Regions from separate parts of the Rhizobium sp. N122 genome, predicted to be linked through region 2. Evidence: predicted binding sites of a transcription regulator. Region 2 holds the regulator's gene; each other region holds the start of a gene.

Region 1 (5,167 bases), on a different contig from region 2:
CCGGTAGATCGCTGGCGGCCAGCGCATCGAAGAGCACGATCTTGGCATAGGATACCAGCACACCGATTTCCGGCCGCGTCAGCGGCTTGCCGGCGGTGTAGCGTTCGGCCAGCGTCTGCTCGTCCGGCAAAGTCTCGACCTTGCGGTTCAGCTGACCGGCGGCCTCGAGCACGCTCATGAAACGGCCAAGCTCCAGGCCGTTTGCCGTGCCCTTGCGTTCGGTCAGCGAGATCGCCAGCGACTGCAGGTAATTGTTGCGCAGCACCAGGGTCGCCACTTCGCCGGTCATCGAAGACAGAAGCTGGTCGCGTTTTGCCCGTGTCAGGCGCCCGTCATGCATGGCGGCCGCCAGCGCGATCTTGATGTTGACCTCGACGTCCGAGGTGTTGACGCCGGCCGAATTGTCGATGGCGTCGGAGTTGCAGCGCCCGCCCTTGAGGCCGTAGGCGATGCGGCCCTTCTGGGTGACGCCGAGATTTGCGCCCTCGCCGATCACCTTGGCACCCACTTCCGCCGCGGTGATGCGGATCGGGTCGTTGGCACGGTCGCCGACTTCGGCGTCGGTTTCGGACGGTGCTTTCACATAGGTGCCGATGCCGCCGAACCAGAGCAGGTCGACCGGGCTTTTCAGGATCGCCGTCATGATTTCGAAGGGCGTGGCGACAGCCTTGTCGATACCGATCGCGGCAACCGCTTCCGGCGTCAGCGTGACCGATTTCGCCGCGCGGGAGATGATCATCGCGCCCTTGGAAAGCACGCTTTTGTCGAAATCCTGCCAGCTCGAGCGCGGCAGATCGAAGAGCCGCTGGCGCTCGGCCAGCGTCTTTTCCATATCGGGATCGGGATCGATGACGATATCGCGGTGATCGAAGGCGGCGATCAGCCGGATCTTCGGAGAAAGCAGCATGCCGTTGCCGAAGACGTCGCCCGACATGTCGCCGACGCCGGCGACGGTGAAGGGCGTCGTCTGGATGTCGATGTCCATTTCACGGAAATGGCGTTTGACGGTTTCCCAGGCGCCGCGGGCGGTGATGCCCATCTTCTTGTGGTCGTAACCGGCCGAGCCGCCGGAGGCGAAGGCGTCGTCCAGCCAGAAACCGGCTTCCTGCGCCAGCGCATTGGCGGTGTCGGAGAAGGTCGCGGTGCCCTTGTCGGCGGCGACCACGAAATAGGGGTCGTCACCGTCGAGCCTGACCGTGTCCTTCGGCGGCACGATCTCGGTCCCCGAGATGTTGTCGGTGATCGACAGCAGTGTGCGGATATAGGTCTTGTATGCCTCGCGGCCGGCATTGAAGATCTCGTCGCGGCTGCCGCCGACGGGGAGCTTCTTCGGATAAAAGCCGCCCTTGGCGCCGACCGGCACGATGACCGCGTTCTTCACCTGCTGCGCCTTGACGAGGCCAAGCACTTCGGTGCGGTAATCCTCGGCGCGATCCGACCAGCGCAGCCCCCCGCGCGCCACCTTGCCGAAGCGCAGGTGCACGCCCTCGACTTCGACGCCATAGACGAACATTTCGCGGAAGGGTTTGGGTTGCGGCAGCCCGTCGACCAGATGCGGATCGAGCTTGAAGGCCAGCATCGATCTCGGCGAGCCATCCGGATTCCTCTGGAAATAATTGGTGCGCAGCGTCGCATCGACGATATTGACGTAGCGGCGCAGGATGCGGTCGTCGTCAAGGCTTGGCACATCGGCCAGCTCGGTCTCGATCGCCTGGTGCAGCTCGGCAAGCTTCTTGACGCGGACCTTTTCGGAAAGCCTTGTATCTAGCGTGTCGTGGAACAGCCTGAAGATGGCGGCGGCGACACCGGGATATTTGTCGAGCGTAGTGGCGATATAATCCTGCGAATAGGCGATGCCGGCCTGGCGGAGGTAACGCGCATAGGCGCGCAGCACGTTCGTCTCGCGCGCCGAGAGCCCGGCCGAGAGGATCAGCCGGTTGAAGCTGTCATTGTCGATCGTGCCGGCGAAGGCGGCGACAAAGGCTTCCTCGAGGGCGGCGCCGTAACGCTGCAGGTCGATGTCGCCGCCATTGCGGGCCTCGAGCTCCATGTCGTGCAGCACGACGAGTTTCGGTTCTCCGTCCGTGGCCGGTACTTCGATGTCGAAGGTGCGTTCGCTGACGACATTGAAGCCGAGATTCTCAAGCAGCGGCACGCGGCGCGACAGCGCCAGCTGGCCGCCGGCGTGGAAGATTTTCAGCGAGAGCGTACGGCTCTCATCTTCCTGGCGATGGTAGAACTGGATGCGAAGCGGCTCGCCTGCGGCACAAGCGACGATATCGGCGAGATCGGCCACGGTTTCTTCAGGCGTGAAGGAATCCTGGAAGGCTTGGTCGACCGAGATCTTCGGCGCCTTGGCTCCGGCCAGCGCCTCGAAACGGTCGTCCCAACGGGCGGTGATCTCGCGGATCACCTGCTCGAGCTTTGCCTGCGGAATGCGCGGCGTCTTGCCGCCGGAGCGGCCGATGATGAAATGCACGCGCGCCACGCCGCCTTCCGGGAAAGCCGGATAATAGGCAGAGACGCGACCGTCATAGACAGTCTTCAGATAGGTGCCGATCCGCTCACGGACGATCGAGTCGTATTCCTCGCGCGGCACGTAGACGATCACCGAGACGAAGCGGTCAAAATGGTCGATGCGCGGCAGGACACGCACGCGCGGGCGGTCGGCCAGGTCGTTGATCTGCTCGGCAAAACTGGCAAGCAGCGTGGTGTCGATCTGGAAAAGGTCGTCGCGGGGATAGGATTCCAGCGTGTTGTCGAGCATGCGGCCGGAATGGCTCATCGGGTCGAAGCCGAAATGCTCCTTCACCTTCTCGATCTTGGAACGCAGCAGCGGGATCTCCGAGGCGAGCGACGTATAGGCCGTCGAGGTGAAGAGGCCGACGATTCGCAGCTCGCCGGTGACGTTGCCGCTGGCGTCGAAGCGTTTGACGCCGACATAATCCATATAGGCCCGGCGATGGACGATGGATTTCACATTCGCCTTGGTGACGATCAGGAAGTCGGGGCCGTCGAGGAAGGCAAGAATCTCCGGCGTCGTCGTCACGGCGTCCTTGCCGGTGCGCAGCACCAGAACGTCGGGGTTGGAGAGCATGCCGAGGCCCGCACCCTTGTCTCGCTCAACCTTGGCATCGGCACCCTTGCCGGAATAGACATATTCACGCATGCCGAGGAAGGTGAAATTCTCGTCGCGCAGCCATGTCAGGAAGGCGACGGCCTCATCGCGATCGGCCTTTTTCCGGCTGGCGCCATTGGCGGAAAGCTCTGCGATCACGCCGTCGATCTTGGAAAGCATCGGCTTCCAGTCGGAGACCGACAGACGGACCTGTTCGAGCACGGTTTCAACGCGTTTGACGAGATCTGCGGCCTGGGCGGAATTGAGCGGCGCAATATGGAGCTGGATATGGCTGACGCGGCTGGCCGGGTCGCTCGGGTGATCGGCGGAATAGAGCGCTGGCGCCTTGCCCTTCTCCATGATCAGGATGGGATGCACGGCCATGAACAGGTCGCGATAGGTGCTGGTCACTTCGCCCATGACCGATTCAAACAGGAAGGGCATGTTCCGGTCGGTGACCGAAAGCACCGACACGGCAATCCCCTCAGGCGCCACATCGGCAATGGCGTCGATGCTGACGCGCGGCGCCTTGCCGTTCCAGGCGGCGAGTTCCCTTGCCGAATGCACGGCGGAGAGCGCCAGCATCTCAGGCGTATAGAGTTCGAGATCGTCATTGCTCGCCCGTCCGAAGAGAATTTCCGGATCGAGATGCGCCTCGCCCGTCGCCTTGGCGACCTTGCGCGCGCTTTCGATCTGCTTTTCCCGTTTCGGATTATTTCTGGCAGCCATGAAACGCCTCCCGCAATGGACTGATTTTCTGCAAGCTAGCAGAAGATTCTTCGAAAAAATCTCTAAAATAGGGGCCTAGGGGATGGTTTTGATGCTTTTTTGACGCAGGAAATGGGAAATTGTCAGAGATTTTTCCGTTTTCGTGGCCAAAACGAACGAAACGGCCCCGCTTTTGATTTCTCTTCCCCTGCACATTTTCATGCTCACGTGAAGAATGGTTGACAGCGCGGCGTCAAAAATATCATCAAACCCGGTCATCATTCGGATCTTGTATCATGTCGGAAAATGCAGCGGGCGCAATCATCGTCATCTCCAGCCACGTGGTGCGCGGCTCGGTCGGCAACCGGGCGGCTGTCTTTGCGCTGGAGACGCTCGGCCACCCCGTCTGGGCGCTGCCGACCATCGTGCTGCCTTGGCATCCCGGCCATGGCCGTTCGACGCGGCTGACATTTGCGGAAGAGGATTTCGACGCGGCGATCGACGATCTGATCCGGGCGCCCTGGATCGGCGAAGTCAAGGCGGTGCTTTCGGGCTATTTCGGCAATGCCGCCCAGGCGCGCTCCGTCGCCCGGCTGATCGCCGCGCTCAGGCAGGATAATCCGGAGCTGCTCTATGTCTGCGATCCGGTGATGGGCGATCTCGGCGGCCTCTATGTGCCGGAGGCGACCGCCGAGGCCATTCGCGACCATCTCATCCCGCTCGCCTCGCTGGCGACGCCGAACCGCTACGAACTCGCATGGCTTTCCGGGGCCGCGCTTGAAGACAACAGCGCGATCATGGAGGCGGCGCTGGCGCTGGGGCCATCGCGCATGCTCGTCACCTCGGCGGTGCCGATGATGGCGGGCGGTACCGGCAACCTCTATCTGTCCGGCCGTCACGCGCTTCTTGCCGAGCACCGCGTCGTCGAAAACCCGCCGAATGGTCTCGGTGACCTGCTGGCCGCCGTCTTTCTGTCGCGCCTGCTTTCCGGTCTCGAGGACGAAAAGGCGCTGCAGCTTGCCACCGCCAGCGTCTTCGAAGTGCTGGCGCGCGCCGTCAAGCGTGGCAGCAACGAGCTGATGCTGGCGAGCGATGCTTCCAGCCTTTCGACGCCGATGGCGATGGTGCAGATGCGCCGGCTCGTTCACCCGGCGCAGCGGCGGAAAAAATGACGCATATGCCGACGCGTTCATTTTGCATTGCAGCAGTTGAAATTGTCTGCCGCGCGCGCTAATCCAGAAGCATGCAGCGTTTTCCAAATTCCCTTCTGGACGGTTACCGCAACTTCATGAACGGGCGTTATGCCGACGCCCGCGACAGGTATCGGCTGCTTGCCGAAAA
Region 2 (5,167 bases):
GAACGTCTCGCTTCTTGCCCATCCCACCTCCCCACCCTCCGTCCTGCTCGGGCTTGACCCGAGCATCCATGCCCAGCACTCTGCGCGGATGGCGGGCTATGTCTACATCATCACCAACCAGAAAAACGGTACGCTCTATATCGGCGTGACATCCGATCTGGAGCGCCGCATCTATGAGCATCGCGAAGGGCTGACGCCGGGCTTTGCGTGGAAATACGGATGCACCCGTCTCGTCTGGTACGAGGAGCATTGGGATATCGGCACCGCGATCCAGCGGGAGAAGTCGTTGAAACGCTGGTACCGGCAATGGAAGGTCGATCTGGTCGAGGCGATGAACCCCGGGTGGGATGATCTCTATCTGACGCTGTGGTGATGCGAAAGCAGTGCTTGCGGCCATGGCGTTGGCGGTAACCACATCGAGCCGAAGTGCTTGTGGCGGTGGGTCCTCGGGTCAAGCCCGAGGACGACGGAGGATGGGGGAACCTATGCGGCAAGAACCGTAAGCGTAGCGGTTATTGGAATTGCCGCCATTTGTTTCCGCGCTTTCCACGCAAAACCGTTCGCCCATTTTGTTGGAATTGCTCCAGACCTCTCGCTTCTTGCTGCTCGTGCTCCCTCACCCTCCGTCATACTCGGGCTTGACCCGAGTATCCATGCCGCAAGCGCTGCGCTTGAATTTGTCGGCCGCGGTCGCCTTGTCAGTTCAACAGAAACGAAGTGCCCACCCGCATGGGTCCTCGGGTCAAGCCCGAGGACGACGGAGGGTGGGGGAACGCCCGCGGCAGGAACCGCAGCGTGCGGTGATCTATCGGCCGCGTTTTGCGTTACGCGGCTCCCTCGCCCGGACGGCGGCAGGATGGCGGCTCAGGCTTCCATCGAATAGCCGGCGCCGCGGACGGTGCGGATGACGTCTTGCATGTTGGAGAAGTTCAGCGCCTTGCGCAGGCGGCCGACATGGACGTCGACGGTGCGTTCGTCGACATAGATGTCATGGCCCCAGACGCCGTCGAGGAGCTGCGAGCGCGAGAAGACCCGGCCGGGCGACGACATCAGGAATTCCAACAGGCGGAATTCGGTGGGGCCGAGGCGGACTTCGCGGCTCTTGCGGTGGACGCGGTGGGTTTCGCGGTCGAGCTCGATATCGCCGCATTTCAGCACGGTGGAGAGAACCTCCGGACGGGCGCGGCGCAGCATCGCCTTGACGCGAGCAACGAGTTCCGGGGTCGAGAAGGGCTTGACGACATAATCGTCGGCGCCGGTGGAAAGCCCGCGGACACGTTCGCTCTCTTCGCCGCGCGCCGTCAGCATGATGATCGGCAGCCGCTCGGTTTCCGGGCGCATGCGCAGGCGCCGGCAAAGCTCGATGCCGGAGACGCCGGGCAGCATCCAGTCGAGGATGAGAAGGTCGGGCGTGCGCTCCTGAAGCCTGATTTCGGCCTCGTCGCCTCGAAGGATGGTATCGACCTCGAAGCCCTCAGCTTCGAGATTGTAACGGAGAAGCACGCTCAGGGCTTCCTCGTCTTCCACAACTGCAACTCTCGGGATCATGCGTGTCGGTCTCCTCGCGCATGATCCTTAAACCGGGGGTGATTTAAGCAATGCATCCTGCGCAAATTCACAAAAAATGGCTGCGACCTCTTTGCGCGCCCCACATGGGCGCGCACGCAATCGTCTGGTTCAGGCGGTTATTCGGTGACCGCGCCGACGGTGTTGGCGCTGTCGTCCTTCGGACGGTCGCCTTCCGGCTGTGCGCCGGTTGCCATGTAATAGATCGTTTCGGCGATGTTGGTGGCGTGGTCGCCGATGCGCTCGATATTCTTGGCGCAGAAGAGAAGATGCGTGCAGCTGGTGATGTTGCGCGGATCTTCCATCATGTAGGTCAGGAGCTCGCGGAACAGCGAGGTGTACATCGCGTCGATCTCGTTGTCGCGCTCGCGGATCGCGCTCGCCTTGTCGGCGGCGCGTGTCGTGTAGACGTCGAGCACTTCCTTGAGCTGGACGAGCGCCAGCTCGGACAGATGCTCGAGGCCGCGGGCCAGCTTGCGGGGAACGCCGGTGCTCTGCACGGCGATGACGCGCTTGGCGGTGTTCTTTCCGAGGTCGCCGACGCGTTCGAGATCGGCGGCGATGCGGATCGACCCCATGATTTCGCGCAGGTCGGCGGCCATCGGCTGGCGGCGGGCGATGGTGACGATCGCCTTGTCGCCGATCTCGCGCTCGGCGTGATCGAGGATCACGTCGTCGGAAATGACCTTCTGGGCCAGCGCGGTATCACCGTTGACCAGCGCCCGGACGGACTCGGCGACCATCTGCTCGGCCAGGCCGCCCATTTCGGAAATCCGCCGGGACAGGAACTTCAGATCATCATCATAGGCAGAATAAATATGTGTCGATGCCATGGGGCTTTGTCCTCGAATAACGGGAAGGCTTGGTGACGCCAAAATCAGCCGAAGCGGCCCATGATATAGTCCTGGGTGCGCGGATCGTCGGGATTGGTGAACATCTTGTCGGTGTCGTTCTCCTCGACCAGATTGCCGAGGTGGAACATGGCGGTGCGCTGCGAGACGCGCGCGGCCTGCTGCATGGAGTGGGTGACGATGACGATCGTGTAGTTTTCGCGCAGTTCGTGGATCAGCTCCTCGACCTTGGCGGTGGCGATCGGGTCGAGCGCCGAGCAGGGCTCGTCCATCAGGATGACTTCGGGGCTGACGGCGACGGCACGGGCAATGCAGAGGCGCTGCTGCTGACCGCCGGAGAGGCCGGTGCCGGATTCATGCACGCGGTCCTTGACCTCGTTCCAGAGGCCGGCGCGCTGCAGGCTGGTCTCGACGATCTGGTCGAGATCGGCCTTCGACTTGGCGAGGCCATGGATGCGCGGGCCGTAGGAGACGTTTTCGTAGATTGTCTTCGGGAACGGGTTCGGCTTCTGGAAGACCATGCCGACGCGGGCGCGCAGTTCGACGACATCGATATCGGGATCATAGATATCGTCGCCGTCCAGCGTGATCTTGCCGGCGACGCGGCAGCCGTCGATCGTGTCGTTCATGCGGTTGAGGCTCCGCAGAAAGGTCGACTTGCCGCAGCCCGACGGGCCGATCAGCGCGGTTACGGTGTTTTCGCGAATGTTCAGGTTCACATCGAAAAGCGCGCGCTTTTCGCCGTAGTAAACCGAGACATCCTGGCCGATCATCTTATACGGGACGTTGCTCATCTTCTGATCCAGCGCCTTTTCAACTGCAGCTTCCGTCAACATGTTCATGATCTTGTAACTCCGTTTACCAGCGGCGCTCGAAGCGACGACGCAAGAGAATGGCGCCCATGTTCATGACGATCAGGAACAGGAGCAGGACGATGATGGCACCCGAAGTACGCTCGACGAAGGCCCGCTCGGCCTCGTTTGCCCACATATAGACCTGCACGGGCAGGGCCGTCGAGGGATCGAGCGGTGTCGTCGGCGCGTTGGCGACGAAGGCGACCATGCCGATCAGGAGCAGCGGCGCGGTTTCGCCGAGCGCGTGCGCCAGGCCGATGATCGTGCCGGTGAGGATGCCGGGCATGGCGAGCGGCAGAACATGGTGGAACACCATCTGCATCTTCGACGCGCCGAGGCCGAGCGCTGCGGCGCGGATCGACGGCGGCACGGCGCGCAAGGCCGCGCGCGTCGCGATGATGATCGTCGGCAGGGTCATCAGCGTCAGCACCAGGCCGCCGACCAGCGACGCCGAACGCGGCAGGCCGACGAAGTTGATGAAGACGGAAAGGCCGAGCAGACCATAGACGATCGAGGGAACCGCGGCGAGATTGTTGATGTTGACCTCGATCAGATCCGTCAACCGGTTCTTCGGCGCAAACTCCTCGAGATAGATCGAGGCGGCAACGCCGATCGGCAGAGCGAGCACCAGCACGATCAGCATCAGGTAGAGCGAGCCGATGAGGGCGACGCCAAGGCCCGCGGCCTCCGGGCGGCTGGAGTTGCCGTTGACGAAGAGGCCGGTGTTGAACTGCTTGTGCAGAGCGCCGCTCGCCTTCAGCTCGTTCATCCAGCCAACCTGCTTGTCGTTGACCTTCCGGTTCTTCTCATCGACCGAAAGGTCGATCTGGCCCTTGTTGGCACTGTCGACATTGGCGTCGGCGAGCACGGTGACATTGACCGTCTTGCCGATGATCGACGGGTCGGCGACGACTATGTCGCGCAGTTGAATCGGCGCCCCCTTGGAAAGCATGGCGGATGCATCGCGCACGTCAGGCTTGCTCGAGGCGTTGATATTCAGCTGCTTGACGATCGCATCGCGCAGCAGAACCGGATAGTTGGCGGCGATCAGCACCGAAGGGTCGGTCGCACGCTTGTTGCTGGGGTCGATCGTCTTCTCGGAAAATTCGATCGGCAGGGTGATCGCCGTCTGCTGAAAGGCGGTGTAGCCTTTGCCGATCACGGTCCACAGCAGGATGAACAGGAAGACGAGGCCGAAGGCGATGGCCGCGATGCCATAGGCCTGGAACCGGCGCTCGGCGGCGTAGCGGCGCTTGATGCCGATATCGCGGCGCGCCGGCGCCTTGGAGATGGTGACGCCTGTTGTGGGAGAAACAATATCCGTCATTCGTACTGCTCCCGGTATTTGCGCACGATGTAGAGCGCATAGATGTTGAGGCAAAGCGTGATGCAGAACAGCGTGATGCCAAGAGCAAAGGCAACCAACGTCTGCGGCGAGGTGAACTCGAGGTCACCCGTCAGCTGATTGACGATCTTGACGGTCACCGTCGTCATCGGCTCGAAGGGGTTGATCTGGATGCGGGCGGCGACACCGGCGGCCAGCACGACGATCATGGTTTCGCCGATGGCGCGCGAGGCGGTCATCAGCAGCGCGCCGACGATGCCGGGAAGTGCTGCCGGCAGAACAACCTTCTTGATGGTTTCGGAGCGTGTGGCGCCAAGACCGAGCGAACCGTCACGCAGCGCCCGCGGCACGGCGGTGATGATATCGTCCGACAGCGAGGAGACGTAGGGGATCAGCATGATGCCCATGACGATGCCGGCGGTCAGAACGCTCTGCGCCTGGATGAAGTTGATGTAGCTGCCGGAGAGCAGGCCGCTGATCTGAGCAGAGAAATCGCGCAGGAACGGGCCGACGGTGACGAGCGCGAAGAAGCCGTAGACGATCGTCGGAAT
Region 3 (5,167 bases), on a different contig from region 2:
GGAGCCGCATGATGGCTGGTCCTCATCCGAATGGCCCCAAGCCGGCGCAGATCACCGCCGGGCGCATCGGCCTTTATGCCTTCCTGGTCGTCGCTGCACTTTTCTTTCTTCTGCCGCTCTACACCATGGTCGTCACCTCGCTGAAGTCGATGGACGAAATCCGGCTCGGGCAGATCTTCGCCTTGCCGGCAACGCTCGATTTCTCCGCCTGGGTGACTGCCTGGTCGGGCGCCTGCATGGGGACCGTCTGTGTCGGCATTCGCAGCGGCTTCTGGAATTCGGTGGCGATCACCCTTCCCGCGGTCGCACTCTCGGTCTTTATCGGCGCCGTCAACGGCTATGCGCTGTCGCTCTGGCGGCCGCGCGGGGCCAATCTGCTCTTCGGCCTGCTGATGGCCGGCGGTCTCATCCCCTACCAGATCTTCCTCTATCCCATGGTCCGGGTGATGGCGAATGTCGAACTCTACAATTCGCTTGCCGGCATCATTCTCGTGCATGTCATCTTCGGCCTGCCGCTGGTGACGCTGCTCTTCCGCAATTATTTCGTCAGCGTGCCGGAAGACCTCTGCAAGGCGGCACGCGTCGACGGCGCCGGCTTCTGGCGGATCTTTTTCGAGATCATGCTGCCGATCGCCGTGCCGATGGTGGTCGTGGTCTCGATGCTGCAGTTCACCGGCATCTGGAACGACTTCCTGCTCGGCCTCGTCTTCGCCGGGCGCGACAACCTGCCGATGACCGTCCAGCTCAACAATATAGTCAACACCACGATGGGCGAGCGAACCTACAATGTGAACATGGCGGCGACGATCCTGACCGCCATCGTTCCGCTTGCCATCTATTTCCTGTCCGGCCGCTGGTTCGTGCGCGGCGTCGCAGCCGGCGCAGTCAAGGGGTAACGCTTCCATGCAATCCGCCGTCTCCGTCAAGAATCTAAAGATCGCCTATGGCCACCATACGGTGATCGAAAAAATGTCGATCGATATTGCCCCGCAGGAGTTCCTGGTGCTGCTCGGCCCTTCCGGCTGCGGCAAGTCGACTCTGCTGAACGCTATTGCTGGGCTGCAGGACATTGTTGCCGGCGAGATCTGGATCTCAGGCAAGAACGTCAGCTGGGAGGAACCGAAAGACCGAGGCATCGGCATGGTGTTCCAGTCCTATGCGCTCTACCCGCGCATGTCGGTTCGCAAGAACCTCTCCTTCGGCCTTCGCGTCGCCGGTCTGCCGAAGGTCGAGATCGAGGCCCGTGTCGCCCGCACGGCCGCTCTCCTCCATCTCGACACGCTGCTCGACCGGCGCCCGGCTGAACTGTCCGGCGGGCAGCGCCAGCGTGTCGCCATCGGCCGGGCGCTGGTGCGCGAAGTCGATGTCTTCCTCTTCGACGAACCGCTGTCGAACCTCGACGCCAAGCTGCGCAACGAATTGCGCGTTGAGATCAAGAAGCTGCATCAGCGCCTCGGAAACACCATGATCTATGTGACCCATGATCAGGTCGAGGCCCTGACCCTTGCCGACCGCATCGCCATCATGCGCGACGGCGTCATCCAGCAGCTTGCCTCGCCGGCCGAGATCTATCGCCGCCCGGCCAACCTCTTCGTTGCCGGTTTCATCGGCGCGCCGGCGATGAACTTCATCGAGGGCCGGATCGAGCGCGGCGATAGCGCGCTGGTCTTTCGAAGCAAGGGGCTTGTCGTCGATCTCTCCGGCTATTCCTTTCAAGCAGTCGCGGCGGAAGGACCGGCAACCCTCGGCTTTCGCCCTGAGCATCTGATGCTCGACCGGGCGGCAGGCAGCCTGCCCACCATTCCCGGCCGCGTTTCCGTCGTCGAGCCGATGGGTTCGGATGCGGTCGTCTGGTTCGACTGGGCCGATCAAAGCCTCTCGCTGAGGCTCATAGGCGACGTGAGCCTGCAGCCCGGTGATGCCCTGGCTCCCGGGCTCGATATCGCCAAGGCGTCGCTCTTCGGCGCTGACGGATCGCGGCTCTGATGCGCCGCCCCTTTGTTTTCTCGCAATTGCCGGCGCGCTGCGCGTCGCTTTGAGCAATTGCTCCAGGACAGGATTTGGAAAAACATGTCTGAGATCGTCTATGATGCGCTGGTGATCGGCTCCGGCGCGGCGGGTTCCTTCGCGGTCAAAGAACTGACGGCACAAGGATTGTCGGTGCTGCTTCTGGAGGCCGGTCCCGCTGTCGGGCCTGGGGATTTCGACCCGGCGCGCAAGAAGGCGCCTGCAAGCAGCATCAATATCTGGGAGCGGGCGCGGGCCACAATCAAGGGCCAGCCGATCCAGGCGCGGGCGGCGTTTTTTACCGAGCGCTTCAGCCACTTCTTCGTCAACGACCGCAAAAATCCCTATACGACGCCAAAGGGCGAGCCCTTTCTCTGGATCCGCGGCCGCCAGGGCGGCGGGCGTCTCCACAGTTTCGGCCGGGTGCTGCTGCGCTGGACCGACGATGATTTCAAGATCCGGTCGCGCACGGGCAAGGGCGTGGACTGGCCGGTCTCCTATGACGAGCTGGTGCCATTTTATGAGGAAGTGGAGGCCTATCTCGGGCTTTACGGCAACAAGGATGATGTGCCGACCCTGCCCGACGGCATCTATGCCAAACGGGCCAGCCTGACGCCGGCCGAACAGATTTTCAAGCAGGCGGTCGAAAGCCGTTGGCCGGAGAGGCGCGTCGTTTCCTGGCGCTACATTGCGCCGGACGTCGAACGCATGCCGCGGCCGCTTAAGGATGCCAAGACCACCGGCCGGCTGACAGTCCGCTACGACGCCGTCGTTCGCCGTATCACCACGGACGAGAAAACCGGCCGCGCCACCGGCGCCGAATTCATCGACCGCAATACGGGAGAAGTATCGCCGGCGCGTGCCGCGACGGTGGTTCTTTCCGCCTCGCCGATAGAGAGCGTGCGGCTGCTCCTGAATTCGGCTTCGGCAAGACATCCTGACGGGCTCGGCAACAGCTCCGGCGTCCTCGGCCGCTATTTCATGGATCAGCTTCCCTGCCTCGCCTTCGGCTCCTTCTCGAAGGCGAAGGGCTGGGCGCCCGACGATTCCGCTCCGACCGACCCGTTCTACAATCCGTCGGGTGGGATCTTCATCCCCCGCTTCGGTGAGGGCGATGCCGCCCGCGGCGATTTCGACTACCAGGGCAGCGTCGGCCGCGCGCCGGTCTCAGGCGCCACCGATGCGCGCCTCGCCTTCTTCGGCTTCGGTCGCATGCTGCCCTATGCCGACAATCGCATCACGCTCGATGTCAGGCGCAAGGACGCCTGGAACATTCCCGTGCCGCATATCCGCTGCGTCATGCAGGCGGAGGAGCAGGCGCTGCTTCGCCGGCAGGAGGAGACGCTGATCGCCATGATCAGCGAAGTCGGCGGCGAGCTCGAATTCATCGGCTCGCCCACCGGCCTCAAGGAGATGGGCAAGGGCGCCTTCCCGGATGCCGATGCCTTCAGCCGCTTCATGTTCCGCACATGGTTCCGCAAGACCATGTGCATGGGTGCGGCGATCCATGAAACCGGCGGCGCGCGCATGGGCGAGGGCCCGGAGGCTTCGGTGCTCAATCCCTATAATCAGGTCTGGGATGCCCCGAATCTCATCGTCACCGACGCCAGCGCCTTTCCCGGCAGCGGTATCGCCGGCACGACGCTCACCGTCATGGCTCTGACGCTCCGCGCCTGTCGAAACCTGGTCGACCGGTACCGGGCGGGGCAGTTTTAAGGCGCGCTTGGAACGAGAGACTGGGGTAACCGTTTCAGCTCGATCAGTGGTCGTCATATAACCTTCGCACTGACATGCTCCTGTCAAGAAAAGCAGGAAGGAAAAACCCATGTCGCAATCACATCAGGACCAGCTTAACCGGATAAAGGCCGAAATCGCCGACAGCTTCGATGAGGAGCTGGAAATGCAGATGGAGGAGGACCGGCTGGACGATCTGGTCGCCGAGGGAATGTCGGAACCTGCCGAGCAGACGCTCGAGCGAAAGATCTACTTCCGGGAACTCTTCCGGCTGCAGCACGAGCTGGTGCGGCTGCAGGATTGGGTTCAGCACAAGAAGTTGAAGGTGGTGGTGCTTTTCGAAGGCCGCGATTCGGCCGGCAAGGGCGGCGCGATCAAGCGCGTCACCCAGAGGCTCAACCCGCGCGTCTGCCGGACCGTCGCGCTGCCTGCCCCGACCGAGCGGGAGCGCCATCAATGGTATTTCCAGCGCTATGTCCCACACCTTCCCACAGCCGGCGAAATCGTGCTCTTCGACCGCAGCTGGTACAACCGCGCCGGCGTCGAGCGCGTGATGGGGTTCTGCACCCCTGACGAACTCGAGGAATTCTTCCGCTCGGTGCCGGAATTCGAACGCATGCTGGTCCGTTCCGGCATCGTGCTGATCAAATACTGGTTTTCGATCACCGACGAGGAACAGGAATTCCGCTTCAAGATGCGTATTCACGATCCGCTGAAGCAGTGGAAGCTCTCACCGATGGATATGGAAAGCCGTGTCCATTGGGAGGAATATACCAAGGCCAAGGAAGAAATGCTGGCGCGCACGCACAGCAAGGATGCACCCTGGTGGGTGGTACAGGCCGTGGACAAGAAACGGGCGCGGCTGAACTGCATCGCCCATCTTCTCGAGCAGATTCCTTATGAGGATGTTCCCAAGCCGGACATCGAGCTGCCGGACCGCATCCGCCATGCCGATTACAACAGGGCGCCGGTTCCGCCTGAAATGCATGTGCCGGAGCGCTATTGAGCGCATAATCATACCGGTTGTCTGACGTTTCTGGCATCGTTACACCACGCGTGAGCGCGGTGTAACGATGCCCCTGGGCTTGGAACGTCGTCAGGCAGCGATATCAGCCATAAGGTCCAGTTCCGCGACGGCATCATCCGGCAGCACCAGCGCGGCGGCGGCAAGATTCTCCCTCAGATGGGCGACGGACGAGGTGCCGGGGATCAGCAGGATGTTCGGAGCGCGCCGCAGCAGCCAGGCGAGCGCGATCTGCATGGGCGTCGCATGAAGACGCGTGGCGACATCGGACAGGGTGGAGGACTGCAGCGGGCTGAAGCCGCCGAGCGGGAAGAAGGGCACATAAGCGGTGCCCTCGCGGGCGAGTTCGTCGATCAGGCGATCGTCGGCCCGATGGGCAAGATTGTACTGGTTCTGCACGCA
Region 4 (5,167 bases), on a different contig from region 2:
TGCGTTACGCACTCTGCCAATTGCACTGTCTCGCTGACGAATGCGGTCTTTCCACCGGTGTAGACGTCCCAATCGCCGCCTGCCTCTACAGCCAGGCGGCGTTTCAGATCGGCATAGGCCGTGGCCCTTTCGGGGTGATCCCGAAGGTAGTCTCGAAACAGGATGCGCTCCCGATGGGCGCGATTGCCGGGGCCGCAGAGATAGAGCTTGAACCCATAGGCTTCGTGATCTCGGGTGAACGCCCAGCGTTTGTCTCCCCTATCGCCGTGGAAGACAAAATCGGCAGCGCGCACCATTTCGATCGCCATTGGCAGAACGTCGTCGGAGATCGTGACGACATCGAGATCGATCTTCGGCTTGGCCGCCAGGCCGGGCACCGACGTGCTGCCGATATGGTCGATGGACAGCACGAGATTGCCAGGCAGGATGGAGATCCCGGCGCTGATGTCAGCAAAGAGCCGCGGCCAGGAAGGATCGTAGTCGACCACTTGGATGGCGCCCATGCCCTTCCTCTCAATTGCGGTCAATGCACCTCGGCGAGCAGCCCGTCGAGGATCGTGACCATCTTCTGCTTGGCCTCTTCGAGCGAGCCGCTATTGTCGAGTTCCGCCACGTCGTAGTCGCCGCGCACCGTCAGCGGCCCGCGGGCAAGTCTGGCCATGATATCCTCATGCGTCTCGCGCCCGCGCGCCTCCAGCCGGCTGGCAAGCACTTCCGGGCGAGCGGTGACGTTGATCACCTTGAGCCGCGGGAAAGCCGCCTGGAAACGGTGAAGCGCCGAGCGCGAGCCATTGGCGACGACGACATGGCCGCGCGACAATGCCACCGAGACCTCGGCCGGAATACCGTATTTCAAGCCGTGCGCCTCCCACCAGACGGCGAAGGAGCCCGACTGCTCCATGGCGGCAAATCCTTGGAGGGAGACGGAAAGATGGTCTTCGCCGCCGGCGTCGCGGTGGCGGGTGATGACGCGGCGGGTGAAATGAACCTCGGCACGGCCGGCGAAATGCCGGGCGGCAAGGTTCATCAGCGTGTCCTTGCCGGCGCCGCTCGGCCCGACGACGACGACCATGATGCCGCGCTCGGCTCCGGCTCCTGGATGGGGTTCGTACGGGCTCATGCGACACGGCGTCCTTGGCGCCAGACGGAGCGTGTCACCGGCACGCCATGCGAACGGTGGACGCGGACGAGATCGGCGCGCAGCCCGGTGGCGATCCGGCCGCGGTCGTTGAGACTGACGGTGCGCGCCGGCGTCGACGTCACCATGGCGATCGCCTTCGGCAGGGTGATGCTCTCGACTTCATCGGCGAGGATGAAGGGCGCATGCAGCAGGCTGAGCGGCACGTAATCGGAAGACAGCACGTCGAGCACGCCCATCTCGGCGAGGTCGCGGGCGGCGATATTGCCGGAGTGGGATTTGCCGCGCACGATGTTCGGCGCGCCCATCAGCACGCTCATGCCATGTTCGTGCGAGGCGCGGGCGGCATCGAAGCTGGTCGGGAATTCGGCAAGCCGCACGCCGTTGTCGATCGCCTCGTCGACATGGGAGAGCGTCGCGTCGTCATGGCTTGCGACGGTGATGCCGCGCTCGGCGCAGACCTTGGCGATGGCATTGCGATGCGGTGTCGAATTGCGCGCCGATTCCGCCTGGCGCTTGGCGACGAAGCGCGCGAAGACCTCGTCGCTTAAGCCCCGCTTCTTCTGATAATAGAAGATATATTGATCCATCGTCTGGAACTGCCGCTGGCCGGGGGCATGATCCATCAGCGAGACCAGGCGCACATGCCGGTCGTTTTCGAAATCGGCGAAATGTTCGAGCACATTGTCGGCCGAGACCTCGCAGCGCAGGTGGAGGAGATGCTCGGCGCGCAGCCGGCCTTCCTTCTCCGCCGACTGGATGGCATCGGCCATCTCGCGCATCTCGCCATGTTCGAAGCCGCCGTCCTCATCAGCCCCCATGCGCAGGCAGTCGAACACCGTGGTGATGCCCGAGGTGACGATCTGGGCGTCATGCGCCTGCACCGCGGCCGTCTTGTTCCAGCGGATGCCGGGACGCGGCTGATAATGGCCTTCGAGATGGTCGGTATGCAACTCGACGAGGCCGGGAATGATGTAATCGCCTTCGAAATCTTCGCCGGCTACCGAGTTGCCTTCGGAAATATCGGCGATCTTGCCGTCGCGAATGACAATCGACCCCGCGAGGATGTCATCCTCAAGAACGATGCGGGCGTTGGAAAACACGGTCTCTTTGCTCATCTCGTCGGGTCTTTCAGCTTTTGGCGCCGGAAAGCGGCAGCCAGGAATGAACTTTGAACGGTGCGCCGCGCGTTTCCTCGGTGAAGACGGCGAGGCCGGAAATCGTAAGCGGCCGGCCGGTGAAATCGGCAAAACGTTCGGTCAGAATGGTTTTCATCACCGCGGCGCGTGGCTCGGGCACCTGGCCGGTGAGCGTCATGTGGAAGCCGAAATCCTCCATCACATAGGGATAACCCCAGCGCTGCAGATTGGCGCGCTGGCTGTCGCTGAGCTTCTCCGGGTTGCGCCGCGCCATATCGGCTTCGGACAACGCTGCGCGAAACGGTTCGAAGGACCTTACCACCTTCGCGGCGAAATCCTGAAGCGGTTGATGAACAGAACCGGGAACAAGGGCAAAAAAACGGCCGAGCTGGCCGAGCACCAGTTCGGGAACCTCGAAGGCTTCAGTGCGCGCGGCAAACTCCTCGACGACGGCCATCAGATCCCTCTCGGTGACCGAAGCGGCGAGCGAAAACGGCGCCTTGATCGTCGCGTGAAAGCCGTAGCGGCGCGGATCGGCGGTCAGGTCGAACTGCTCTGCCGCACCGAGTTGCTCATGCTCCGGTGCAGGATAGGTCTCGTCACTGAAAGCATCGCGGCCGAGCCAGCGCGAGGCCGCGCCGGTCAGGGGATCATCCTTCGGCGGCGAGAAATAGAGAGCGTAGCGCAAGGCTTTTATCCTGGGGATCGTCGAAACGGGGAGCGCAATGTGCAGTGATTTGGCGGCGAACCGCAAGCAGGTTCCCGGCTAAAAGATTTCCGTGACAGAATGATGATGGCGGCAGCGCCGCCACAGCCTTTCCGGCCGATGGCTCAGTGGGTTTTCGTGCCCATCAGCCGGTGGCGCAGCGCGTTCGAGGCGGCGTCGAAAAGGAAGACGACGATCAGGATCAGGATGACCATGTAGGCGACGTTTTCCCAGTTGGCGTTGGTGCGCATCGCCTCCCAGAGTTTGAGACCGATGCCGCCGGCGCCGACGGCGCCGATAATCGTCGCGCCACGCACGTTCGATTCCCATTGGTAGAGCGTCTGGCTGACGATGACGGGAACGATCTGCGGCATAATGCCGTAACGATGGACCAGCACGGCTTGAGCGCCGGTCGATTTGATGCCTTCCCGCGGCTTGTTGTCGATATTCTCCAGCCCTTCGGAATAGAGCTTGCCGAGCGTACCGGTCTCGGTGAGGAAGATCGCGCCGCTGCCGGCAAGCGGGCCGGGCCCGAAGGCGCGTGTCAGGAACAGCGCCCAGATCAGCATGTCGACCGACCGCAGGAAATCGAAGAAACGCTTGAGCATCTGATTGAGCAGCCGGTTCGGCGTGATGTTGCGTGCCGCCAGGAAGGCGAGCGGGAAAGCGGCGAGCGACCCCAGCAGCGTTCCGAGGAATGCCATGACGATCGTCTGGAAAAGTTTGGTCCAGACGTCGCCATGCTGCCATTCGCTGTTGTTCCAGATGTCGTCGAAGGCGAGCGACAGGTTGGACTGGTCGGGCTTGATGCGCGGCTCGGAGATAATGAGGCTGACGACCTCGCCGATCGGCTTGTCGAAGAAGGACGATTGTGTGTCGAAGACGAAATTCGCCCAGCCGATGAAACGCTTGCGGATTTTCACCCGGTCGACTGAGATGCTGACATTGCCGGCAAAGCCGAGATCGGCAAGCACATTGTCGTCATAGACGGTCATCCAGCCGGGCACCGGCCCGATCACCTTCGGCGCACCGCTCGAAACCTCGACCGGCACGCTGACGCCATGGGCGGTGACGATTGTCTTGTTCTTCGAGACTGTGACGCTGCGGCTGGTACCGCTGATCGAAACGGTGATGCTGCCATCGGGATTGTTGACCAGCCAGTCGGGATGGGGATTGTCGCCGAGCGGCGAGAAGCGCGGGTAACGCACTTCGATCGAGCCGTCGTCCTGAATGCGGAATTCCGGCTGAACGTCGTAGCTTATCCATTGGCTGAGATAGATGCCGACGCGCTCCCAATGGGCTTCGGCGAACAGCTTGGGCAGGTCGAAGAACCAGACGGCATAGAGGCTGTAGAGCAGCGTCGCGATCAGGATCATCAGCCCGCCGAAACGCTGGCGGAACGACCGGTGGAAATATTCCGGATAGCGCGCTTCGATCTCGTGCATCCGGTTGGCGTCGATCACCGTCATGGCGGCCTCAATGTTGCAGGAGGAAGGCGTGCTCGCCGACGAGGCGGCGACGCAGCCATGCTGAGAACTGGTCGACGGCGACGATCGTCACGAACAGCAGCAGAATGAGCGCCATCGTCTTGGCGCCGAAGCCGCGCGAGATCGAAAGCTTCAGTTCCTCGCCGATGCCGCCGCCGCCGACGGCGCCGATGATGGTCGAGGCGCGCACGTTGATCTCGAGACGCAGCAGCGCATAGGAGGTGAAGTTCGGCAGCACTTGCGGCAGGGCGGCGAAGCGCACGCGCTCGCACCAGTTGGCGCCGACCGCTTTCATGCCCTCATGCGGCTTCATGTCGATATTTTCGGCCACCTCGTAGAAAAGTTTGCCGAGCGCGCCGATCGTGTGCAGGGTGATGGCGATGATGGCGGCGACCGGCCCGATCGACAGGATCGCCGAAAACAGGCCGGCAATGACGATTTCGGGGAAGGCGCGCAAAAATTCCATCAGGCGTTTGGTGAAGTTGCGCAGCGGCCATGAACGCGTCAGGTTGCGCGCGGCAAAGAAGCTCAAGGGAACGGCAAAGACGAAGGCGACGATCGTCGAGATCAGCGCCACGTTGATCGTCACGATCATCAGCTCGAAATATTCGGGAATGTAGAAGGCGCCTGAGATATAGACGCGGCCCTTGTCGAAATTGAATTCCTCCCCGCCCTTGTCGTTCACGCTCGCTATGTC

Evidence for each region. The regulator PhoB, encoded in region 2, activates phosphate uptake and scavenging genes when phosphate is short. The targets are predictions, from matches to a motif close to TGTCATNNANCTGTCAT.
Region 1: a site for PhoB is predicted at 4,055-4,071, ahead of ATY75_RS06940 (NAD-glutamate dehydrogenase). Genes of this name have one in related genera too.
Region 3: a site for PhoB is predicted at 3,775-3,791, ahead of ppk2 (polyphosphate kinase 2). Genes of this name have one in related genera too.
Region 4: a site for PhoB is predicted at 3,057-3,073, ahead of ATY75_RS02175 (DUF1045 domain-containing protein). Genes of this name have one in related genera too.

Annotation. Positions count from the first base shown of each region.
Region 1 is NZ_LOKU01000007.1:76,877-82,043, reverse strand. It holds gene ATY75_RS06940 (NAD-glutamate dehydrogenase) at 1-3,847, opposite strand, end outside; gene pdxY (pyridoxal kinase PdxY) at 4,123-4,998, shown strand; gene ATY75_RS06925 (carbonic anhydrase) at 5,070-5,167, shown strand, end outside.
Region 2 is NZ_LOKU01000041.1:371-5,537, forward strand. It holds gene ATY75_RS24240 (GIY-YIG nuclease family protein) at 89-373, shown strand; gene phoB (phosphate regulon transcriptional regulator PhoB) at 865-1,548, opposite strand; gene phoU (phosphate signaling complex protein PhoU) at 1,686-2,399, opposite strand; gene pstB (phosphate ABC transporter ATP-binding protein PstB) at 2,444-3,259, opposite strand; gene pstA (phosphate ABC transporter permease PstA) at 3,276-4,598, opposite strand; gene pstC (phosphate ABC transporter permease subunit PstC) at 4,595-5,167, opposite strand, start outside.
Region 3 is NZ_LOKU01000034.1:67,481-72,647, forward strand. It holds gene ATY75_RS21915 (sugar ABC transporter permease) at 1-12, shown strand, start outside; gene ATY75_RS21920 (carbohydrate ABC transporter permease) at 12-896, shown strand; gene ATY75_RS21925 (ATP-binding cassette domain-containing protein) at 904-1,986, shown strand; gene ATY75_RS21930 (GMC family oxidoreductase) at 2,071-3,723, shown strand; gene ppk2 (polyphosphate kinase 2) at 3,833-4,747, shown strand; gene ATY75_RS21940 (aldo/keto reductase family oxidoreductase) at 4,838-5,167, opposite strand, start outside.
Region 4 is NZ_LOKU01000002.1:64,678-69,844, reverse strand. It holds gene ATY75_RS02190 (GrpB family protein) at 1-503, opposite strand, end outside; gene phnN (phosphonate metabolism protein/1,5-bisphosphokinase (PRPP-forming) PhnN) at 524-1,120, opposite strand; gene ATY75_RS02180 (alpha-D-ribose 1-methylphosphonate 5-triphosphate diphosphatase) at 1,117-2,256, opposite strand; gene ATY75_RS02175 (DUF1045 domain-containing protein) at 2,270-2,965, opposite strand; gene phnE (phosphonate ABC transporter, permease protein PhnE) at 3,109-4,452, opposite strand; gene phnE (phosphonate ABC transporter, permease protein PhnE) at 4,460-5,167, opposite strand, start outside.